DNA from 4 places in the Telluria sp. ZB4P36 genome. Region 3 is predicted to be linked to each of the others. Evidence: predicted binding sites of a transcription regulator. Region 3 holds the regulator's gene; each other region holds the start of a gene.
The links. Region 3 encodes sigma-54, which starts transcription at its own class of promoters, with help from an activator protein. Its sites were predicted from a motif close to TGGCANGNAANCTGCTTT; they were not measured.
Positions count from the first base shown of each region.

Region 1: AC56LK_RS11130 (TldD/PmbA family protein) is a predicted target of sigma-54. The motif match lies at 1,067-1,084, and genes of this name have one in related genera.
Region 2: AC56LK_RS16140 (PEP-CTERM sorting domain-containing protein) is a predicted target of sigma-54. The motif match lies at 921-938, and genes of this name have one in related genera.
Region 4: AC56LK_RS20815 (PEP-CTERM sorting domain-containing protein) is a predicted target of sigma-54. The motif match lies at 1,149-1,166, and genes of this name have one in related genera.

Region 1 is NZ_JCASIE010000006.1:162,752-164,952, reverse strand. Features, by position in the region: gene AC56LK_RS11130 (TldD/PmbA family protein) at 1-915, opposite strand, end outside; gene AC56LK_RS11125 (class I SAM-dependent methyltransferase) at 1,298-2,098, shown strand.
Region 2 is NZ_JCASIE010000012.1:77,415-79,615, forward strand. Features, by position in the region: gene AC56LK_RS16135 (hypothetical protein) at 1-34, shown strand, start outside; gene AC56LK_RS16140 (PEP-CTERM sorting domain-containing protein) at 244-882, opposite strand; tRNA gene AC56LK_RS16145 (tRNA-Leu) at 1,092-1,176, opposite strand; gene AC56LK_RS16150 (hypothetical protein) at 1,246-1,833, opposite strand; gene AC56LK_RS16155 (acyltransferase family protein) at 2,075-2,201, shown strand, end outside.
Region 3 is NZ_JCASIE010000023.1:58,075-60,275, reverse strand. Features, by position in the region: gene hpf (ribosome hibernation-promoting factor, HPF/YfiA family) at 1-18, opposite strand, end outside; gene AC56LK_RS22140 (RNA polymerase factor sigma-54) at 77-1,552, opposite strand; gene lptB (LPS export ABC transporter ATP-binding protein) at 1,552-2,201, opposite strand, start outside.
Region 4 is NZ_JCASIE010000020.1:11,804-14,004, forward strand. Features, by position in the region: gene AC56LK_RS20810 (phosphoenolpyruvate carboxykinase (GTP)) at 1-903, shown strand, start outside; gene AC56LK_RS20815 (PEP-CTERM sorting domain-containing protein) at 1,219-2,040, shown strand.

The sequences.
Region 1 (2,201 bases), on a different contig from region 3:
GTGGATGGTCAGCCACAGGTGTTCCGGGGACAGCATCAGGTCGTACTTGCCCGGGGTGACCGACTTGGCGGTCAGCTTCGTTCTAGCGTCGCGACCGGCGGCCTTCGCATCCTCGATCAGGTCGTACGAACCGGTGTACAGGGTGGCGACGCCGCCGGCGGCCTTGATCTTGTGCTCGGGGCGGGCGTCGAGGTATTCGTAGCCCATGCCGACTGGCGCACCCAAGCCGGACCTCGAGCGGAACTTGCCGGTGGTCTTGTCCACGGCGGTGGCCTGGAACGGAGCCCACAGGCGGTGCACGTCCTGCTCGATGTAGGAGCCGTCGGTGGAGGCGAAGTACTTCTGCTGGTTCACCTGGAACAGCATCGAGTTCATGAAGGTCGCGCCGCCGTCCATGCCGGCCTTGTTGGCGGCGATCAGCAGGTCCGCCTTCTCCTTGATCGGCACCGTGCGCCAGTCCTTCTTGATCGGCGTGGCCCAGGATACCTCCCCCACGCCCTTCACTGGTGCAAGGCGCACCGGTTCGGACTGCAGCTTGGCGTTGGCCTTGGCGATCGCCACCGCCTGGCGCGCCGCGTTGGCGATGCCGTCGTTCGACATGTCCGAGGTGGCGGCGAAGCCGTAGGCGCCGTTCGCGATCACGCGCACGCCGACGCCGGCCGACTCGGTATTCGCCACGTTCTCGACATTCAGGTCGCGGGTCGTGATGAACTGGTTCAGGTAGCGGCCGATGCGCACGTCGGCGTAGCTGGCGCCGGCCTTGGTGGCGGCGTTCAGCGCGACGTCGGCCAGCGCCTTCTTGGCGGCCGTGGGCATGGAGCTGAGCAGTTCTTCCGCGGCGATCGCGCGGCTGAAGGGGACGAGCGTGGTAGCGAGCGCCAGGCTGCTAAAATTGAGAAAGGTACGGCGTTCCATAGAGTCTCCTGAAATCAAGCTACTTCTGGGCAGCGGTCCCGCCTTATGGTGCGGTCCGCTATTCGTATTTACGGCGCAAATGAAGGGTCTTCACCGGACCGATGCAGCCTCGGCAAACTTGTCAACCTTAGCAGCAACTTGCGCTTTTGAATAGGCAATTGTTGTGCCATGTCAAAGCGTCTTTCAAGTGCATGATTTGGTGGGCGCCCACTGTCCGGGGCGAGTGTCCGCGGGCGTATCCGGGTGTCCGCTGCGGACACATTGAAGAACGAAATGTATGCATATACAGGCAATGCTTGACTGTCCGCCAAGTGTGACCGATCATCAGCGCGGCGGCGGCGTCCCGCCCGGCCGCGCACAACACGATGGAGACTTCACACCGATGAAACGACTGATCCTGACCGCGATGCTGGCCACCGGCCTCGCCGGCGCCGCCGGTACCACCCTGGCGGACGACGCCCTGAAAGCCGCCATCGCGGGTGAACACCGCAGCGCCGCCAACAAGGCGCGCGACGCGGCGCGCCACCCCTACGAGACCCTCACCTTCTTCGGCATCAAGCCGAACATGACGGTGGTGGAGCTGGCGCCCTCGGGCGGCTGGTACACCGAGATCCTGGCCCCCTACCTGCGCCAGAACGGCAAGCTGATCGGCGCGGGCGAAGAGATCGCCCCGGAAAAGCGCTACGGCATGGCCTTCAAGAAGAAGCTCGATTCGAATCCGGCGATCTACGACAAGGTGGTCCCGAGCATCTTCGAACCGCCTGCGCGCTACCAGATCGCGGCGCCGAACAGCGTCGACATGGTGCTCACCTTCCGCAACCTGCACAACTGGGTCGGCGGCGGTGAAGACGCGCTGAAGACCACCTTCAAGGAAATCCACAAGGTCCTGAAGCCGGGCGGCGTGCTGGGCATCGTCGACCACCGCCTGCCAGCCTCGATGACGCAGGATGCCAAGGCCTCGAGCGGCTACGTGCACGAAGCCTGGGTGATCAAGCAGGTCGAAAGCGCAGGCTTCAAGCTGGCGGGTAAATCCGAAGTCAACGCCAACCCGAAGGACACCGCCAACCACGAAAAAGGCGTGTGGACCCTGCCGCCGGTGCTGGCCAACAAGGACAAGGACCGCGAGAAGTACATGGCGATCGGCGAGAGCGACCGCATGACGCTCAAGTTCGTGAAACAATAAGCTTCACACCGGGGGCGGCGCCTCCCGGTGACGATTCGTGTATTTCCTTCGGCGGCGAGCGTGTATATTCTTGCGAGTTGTACTATTCGCATCATTCGTACGT
Region 2 (2,201 bases), on a different contig from region 3:
CTGCCTGGCGGTGGCCTACGAGTCCATCTACTGAATTCCTCGCCGCATGTTTGTGCGAACAGGCTGACAAACTCGCGGGAGAAAACGGCGCTTGCAGGCCGGGAGAGCCGGCCCTATGTTGGTTACGTTCTCTGGTGGATAGTTCCACCTCTCTCCGCGTGTCTCCAGCTCAGTGTTGACTGAGTTCTTGGCCGCTGCCGATTTCTCGGCGGCGGTTTTTTTTGCCGATGTGGAGCGTGCAGCTTACCTGGCGGCCTTGCGACGGCGTGCACCTAGCAAGCCGGCGGCGCCCAGTGCCATCAGCGCCATGCTTGCAGGTTCCGGTACGTCAGCAGGAGGGCCTGCCGTGAAGACCGCACGGAATTGGGTATCCCCACCGGTAGGGCGCCAGACACCATCGCCGGCGACGCGCTCCCAGTAGAAGTCGCCGCCGGCATAGGTTTGCCCGACAAACGCGAAGCCGCTCGTGGCTGCGCCCCCATTCCCAAGGCCCGCGGTATTCAGGAAGGCGATATATTGCTGCCCTTGCGTCAGGGCGAGCCCTGGCGCGTAGTCGAGGCGCGTTGAGCCCACTTGGTTGCTCAGGCTCGTCACGCCGCTCGTGAACAGTGCCGAACCGGCCTTGTTGTTGCCCGACCAGGCGTAGATGCTGAATTGGACGTTCAGCGGGCCATCTTGAACGACGGAGGGGTTGAAGGAAAAGCTGCTCAGGTAGGTTTCAGCACTGTCCACCGTGAAGACCTGGCCGAAGGTCTGGCCGCAACCGCCGGCAATGCCGAGGCAACGGAAGTCCCATCCTGCCTGATTCATGGTGTCAATGACCCCGGCGTTCGCCGCATTGGCGGCAGCGAACATTGCAAGGCCCAGAAGTGATGCTTTCATGTCGGACTTCCTAGTTGAGTTATTGTAGTTATTGTGATTAAGCAATATTCATGCCAGCAATTGCTTCCCTCTAGGAATGCATTGTTGTTCTTCCGGGATGTAAAATTTTCCGACAGGAGTGTCGATGGGAGCAGGGGAGTGGAGGGGGAAAGCGTCGTCACTCCCCGTTCAGGAGCCGACTCCACTGCACAAGGGAACGCGTAAGGAAGTGGTGCGGGCAGCCGGAATCGAACCGGCACGCCTCACGGCGGCAGATTTTAAGTCTGATGCGTCTACCAATTTCGCCATGCCCGCGTCGGCCGGCATTGTACTACGTGCGGAAGTCGTCGTGTTGCTGGGTAGGCATCGCGCACCGGCCGGCGCTTAAGGCGAGGGCGCAAGCACTGCGAGCTCATGCCCTTGCTTGTCCAGCGGCGGCGAGTCCCCGCGCGCCGCGATCTCGCGATCCGCCCGCTCATACACACGATTGCTGTGGCGCCACCACAGCACACCCGCCACCACCCCGGCGGCGACCGCGATCGGCGTCGGCGTGGACAGCAGCACCATCAGGTTGTTGACGGCCGCGCCGGTCCATGCCGCGCCCGAGCTTTTGATCACCATCCGCTTCTCGTCTTCCGGCAGCTGGTCGGCCAGTTTCACCAGCCCGATCTTGGCGCCGGTCAGCGCGATCAGCCCGGCCGGCGAGGTCGCGATCAGCGGATTCATTTCGAGCGCGCCGGCCGACAGCGCCAGTCCGGTGGTAATCCCGTCCGCCATCGCGGCATGCATGGCGTTCTTGTCGAGCCTTTCCATCCGCTGCTCGGGGGAACGCACCGTCTCGGCTGCCAAGTCCTGCGCCGCTCGGATTGGCGGACTGCCGCTCGCGCATCCAAGGAGGCTGGGGACGACGAGCAGGACGGCGGCTGCAGCCCTGGCCAGGCGTTGTGCGAGTGCGGTGCGTAGATTTGGCATGATGCAACTCCTTGCGATGTCGGTGCGATCGGAATCCGCTGCCTGTTGGCACTGCTAGCTGGCAATGATAAATTTGGCAAGCTTAATAATCAGTACATACCCTTTTGATAAGTCGGTCATGCGCAGGCGCAGCACACCAGATGAGGAATCTCAGGCAGTTTTCCTTGCTTATCTTGTACGCCGCTGTAGCATTGTTGAGTTGCTGCAAGGGTGCATGAGAATGAGACAAGGGAAGACAAGCATGCTGGTGCGCAGGGAAGCCGCCATTCCCTATCTGGACGGGTGGCGCGGCCTCGCCATCCTGGCCGTTCTCGCGGGTCACTTCGGGCCGAGGCCCTTCGTCGATCCGCTTGGGCAGTTCGGGGTGC
Region 3 (2,201 bases):
GCTGATTGTGAGGTTCATACACACTCCTTAGGGAAGGTGCCCTGCCCGTGCCACAAGGTGAGAATGGGCAGTAGCTTTACAGGGATTTGCGGAGGCTGACGGGCGGAATCTTGAGCGCTTCACGGTACTTGGCGACCGTCCTGCGTGCAATGACCATACCTTGTTCCCCGAGCATCTCCGCGATCTTGCTGTCGGATAATGGGTTCCTAGGGTCTTCTGCTCCTGTCAATTGCGCAATGAGTGCGCGGATCGCCGTCGAGGAGGCTTCTCCCCCCGCTTCGGTGGCGACGTGGCTTCCGAAGAAGTACTTCAGCTCAAACATGCCGTGCGGGGTCAGCATGTATTTCTGAGTAGTCACACGCGAGATCGTGCTCTCGTGTAGGCCTAGTGTATCAGCTATCTCACGCAAAACAAGAGGGCGCATGGCAACCGCGCCGTGGCTGAAAAAGTTGCGCTGGCGCTCGACAATTGCCTCGGCGACACGCAGGATCGTGTCGAAGCGCTGGCGCATATTCTTGATGAGCCACTTGGCTTCCTGCAGCTGCGCGCCCATCTGGCTTTCGCTCTTTCCCTGCTTGAGCAGGTTGGCGTACAGGGAGTTCACGCGCAGCTTCGGCATCACGTCCGGATTCAGCGACACCGCCCAGCCGCTCTTGGCGCGCCGCACGATCACGTCCGGCACCACGTAGTCGGACACGCCCGCGCCGAAGGCCGCACCGGGGTGCGGATTGCACTGGCGGACCACGGCCTGCACCTCGCGCAAGTCTTCGTCGTCGCAGTCGAGCGCATTCTTCAGCTTGGTGTACTCGCGCTGCGCGAACCAGGTCAGGTAGCCCTCGACGATCTTCAGGGCCAGGCGCCGCGTCACCAGCGGCACGCCCGGCATGCGGCGGATCTGCAGCGCCAGGCACTCGGCCGCGCTGCGCGCGCCGACGCCGACCGGATCGAGGCTCTGCACCAGCGCCAGCGCGCAGCGCAGCTCGTCCATCTCGATCTCGAGTTCTTCCGGCAGGCGCGCATGGATCTCGTCGAGCGGCTCTTCCAGGTAACCGTTGTCGTCGAGCGCGTCGATCACCAGCTCGGCCAGCGCGCGGTCGCGCTGGCTGCAGGCGCTCATGCGGATCTGTTCCGCCAGGTGTTCGCGCAGGGTGATGCTGTCGGCTTCCAGCTGCGGGCGGCCATCCTCGTCGTCGCCGCTGCGGGCGCCGCCGCCTTCGCCGCCCCAGTCGCTGTCGGCCTCGCCGCGCTCGCCCTCGCCGCCGCCACCCTCATCGAAGCCCTCGCCTTCCGCCTTGGCGCCTTCTTCGGCCGCCGGCTGCGGCGCCGGCGCATCGCCGTTTGCGGGTGCACTGTTGATGGCGCCGTCGGCCAGCAGGCGCACCGAGCGGTCGAGCGGATCGTCGAGCCGCTCGAGCAGCGGGTTGTCGTGCAGGATCTGCTCGATCTCCTGGTGCAGTTCGAGCGTGGACAACTGCAGCAGCCGGATCGACTGCTGCAGCTGCGGCGTGAGCGCCAGGTGCTGCGAGGTGCGGAGCTGCAGGGATTGTTTCATTACATCCTGAAGTGTTCGCCGAGGTAGACGCGCCGCACGTTTTCGTTGGCGATGATGTCGTCAGGCCGGCCCGAGGCCAGCACCGCGCCCTGGTTGATGATGTAGGCGCGGTCGCAGATGCCGAGCGTCTCGCGCACATTGTGGTCGGTGATCAGGACGCCGATGTTGCGCTCTTTCAGGAAGCGCACGATGCGCTGGATCTCGATCACCGCGATCGGGTCGACGCCGGCGAAGGGCTCGTCCAGCAGCACGAAGCGCGGGTTGGTGGCGAGCGCGCGCGCGATCTCGACGCGGCGCCGCTCGCCGCCCGACAGCGACAGCGCCGGGTTCTCGCGCAGCTTCTCGATCTGCAGCTCGGCCAGCAGGGTGTCGAGGCGCTCGTTGATCTGGTCCTTGCTGAGCGGCTTGCCGTCCATGCGCTGCAATTCCAGCACGGCGCGGATGTTGTCTTCCACCGTCAGCTTGCGGAACACCGAGGCTTCCTGCGGCAGGTAGGACAGGCCCAGCACAGCGCGCCGGTGAATCGGCAGGCTCGAGATGTCGGTGCCGTTGATGTCGATGGTGCCGGCGTCCGAGGGCACCAGGCCGACGATCATGTAGAAGGAGGTGGTCTTGCCGGCGCCGTTGGGGCCGAGCAGGCCGACCACTT
Region 4 (2,201 bases), on a different contig from region 3:
TACGCCATCAACCCGGAAGCCGGCTACTTCGGCGTGGCCCCGGGCACCAATGACAAGACCAATCCGAACTGCATGGCCTCGCTGCGCGAGAACGTCATCTTCACCAACGTGGCGCTGACCGACGACGGCGACGTGTGGTGGGAAGGCATGAGCAAGCAGGCGCCGGATCACCTGACCGACTGGCAGGGCAAGGACTGGACCCCGGCATCGGGGACCAAGGCCGCCCACCCGAACGCGCGCTTCACCGTCGCCGCCACCCAGAACCCGGTCATCGACGCGGCCTGGGACGATCCGGCCGGCGTGCCGATCACGGCCTTCATCTTCGGTGGCCGCCGCTCGACCACCGTGCCGCTGGTCACTGAAGCCAACAACTGGGTGGAAGGCGTGTACATGGCCGCCACCATGGGCTCGGAAACCACCGCCGCCGCCGCCGGCCAGATGGGCATCGTGCGCCGCGACCCGTTCGCGATGCTGCCCTTCATCGGCTACAACATGAGCGACTACTTCCAGCACTGGCTGGACCTGGGCAAGAAAGTCGAAGCCAAGGGCAGCGCACCGAAGATCTTCTGCGTCAACTGGTTCCGCACCGGCGAAGACGGCGGCTTCGTGTGGCCGGGCTACGGCGACAATATGCGCGTGCTGAAGTGGATCCTCGACCGCGCCGAAGGCGGCGCCCAGGGCGGCCAGCAGCACCTGTTCGGCACCTCGCCGAACTACGGCGACCTGAACTGGGACGGCATCGACTTCACCGAGCAGCAGTTCACCCAGATTACCTCGATCGACAAGGCCGCCTGGAACGAAGAGCTGAAGCTGCACAGCGAGCTGTTCGAGAAGCTGGCTTACCACCTGCCGCAGGAGCTGGTGGATACCAAGGCCAAGCTGGAGAAGCAACTGGCGGTTTGAGTCGATATCGCGCATGGCGGACGGCATTCTGTCGTTCGTTGTGCGAGCCGCAGGGTTGAACAAAAAGGATTCATGTGAATGAATCCTTTTTGCATTTTTATCTGCGTAAGAAGGTCACTGTTCATTGCAACGCGATAATAACGCTTAAAGTTGGTAAATATTTTATTGTCGAGCAAACTTACATTAGTAAATACTAATACTGCATCGGGAGAAAATTTCTCTTTCTAATCATGATATTAGTGCGCTGGCACACTTGATGCTATGACTACTTTCGGTATCTGTTGTATGTAAATCAACTAACGAAAGAGAGAGAAAATGAAAATATATAAAGCACTGTTAGCCACCGTTTTTTTTGCAGCTGCAAACGCTGCTTACGCCGGGCCCTTGGTAAATGGCGGCTTCGAGGATGGAAGCGCCAACGGATGGACGACTGGGGGCGGCTATCGCAGTGGCGTCAGTAATTCCGCACTCTCGCCGGCGGACTTCCTTCCGGGCGGAGCCAGATACGCGGCGTCGAACCGGTCGTCGATCATCACTGCCGGCACTGTCGACCCGCTGGTCGGTTCCGCGCTGGGCTCGACTGTCTATTCAGGAAATTATTCCTACCGCGGCGAAGACACAGCGTCTGGTGGCTACGCGTCCGTGCTCAGCCAGAAAGTGCAGAATTACACGGATGCGAACATCTTCTTTGCCTGGAAAGCCGTGCTTGAAAATGGTGGCCACAGCAACGATAGCTCGGCAATCATGGTGATCACGCTCACTGACGATACAACCGGTACGCTGCTCATCAACCGTGTCTACAATGCCGGCGCGGGTGGTGGTGGTGTGGACAACCGGTTTACGGCGGTTGGTGATCTTTTCTACACTCCCCAATGGCAGATTGAACAGCTGGCGATCGACATTGGGCTACAAGGACATGACTTTACGATCTCATTGATGGTCGCAGATTGCCAGCCTACCGGGCATGTCGGCTACGCCTACATCGACGGTTTCGGCCAGTATGTTCCGCCAGCCGACGTGCCCGAGCCGGCCACTGCGGGACTCATGATGTTGGGCGTCGCTGGCTTCCTGGCATCGCGCCGCCGCAAGCAGCAATCGAAGTCGACCGCCGTAGCGGAACACACGGGTCATGCTTGAGATGTGCCGATCAGTGCATATGAGGCGCTGAAAACATCAGGGCAGTAGCTTTATGGTACTGCCCTGATTTGTTCGATACCGCTTTCTTCAGACCTTGCATACAAGCTTTTTTCCCGATTCAAAGTAGCGCTCCCTGGACCGCGTGCGGACTAGGCTTCTGG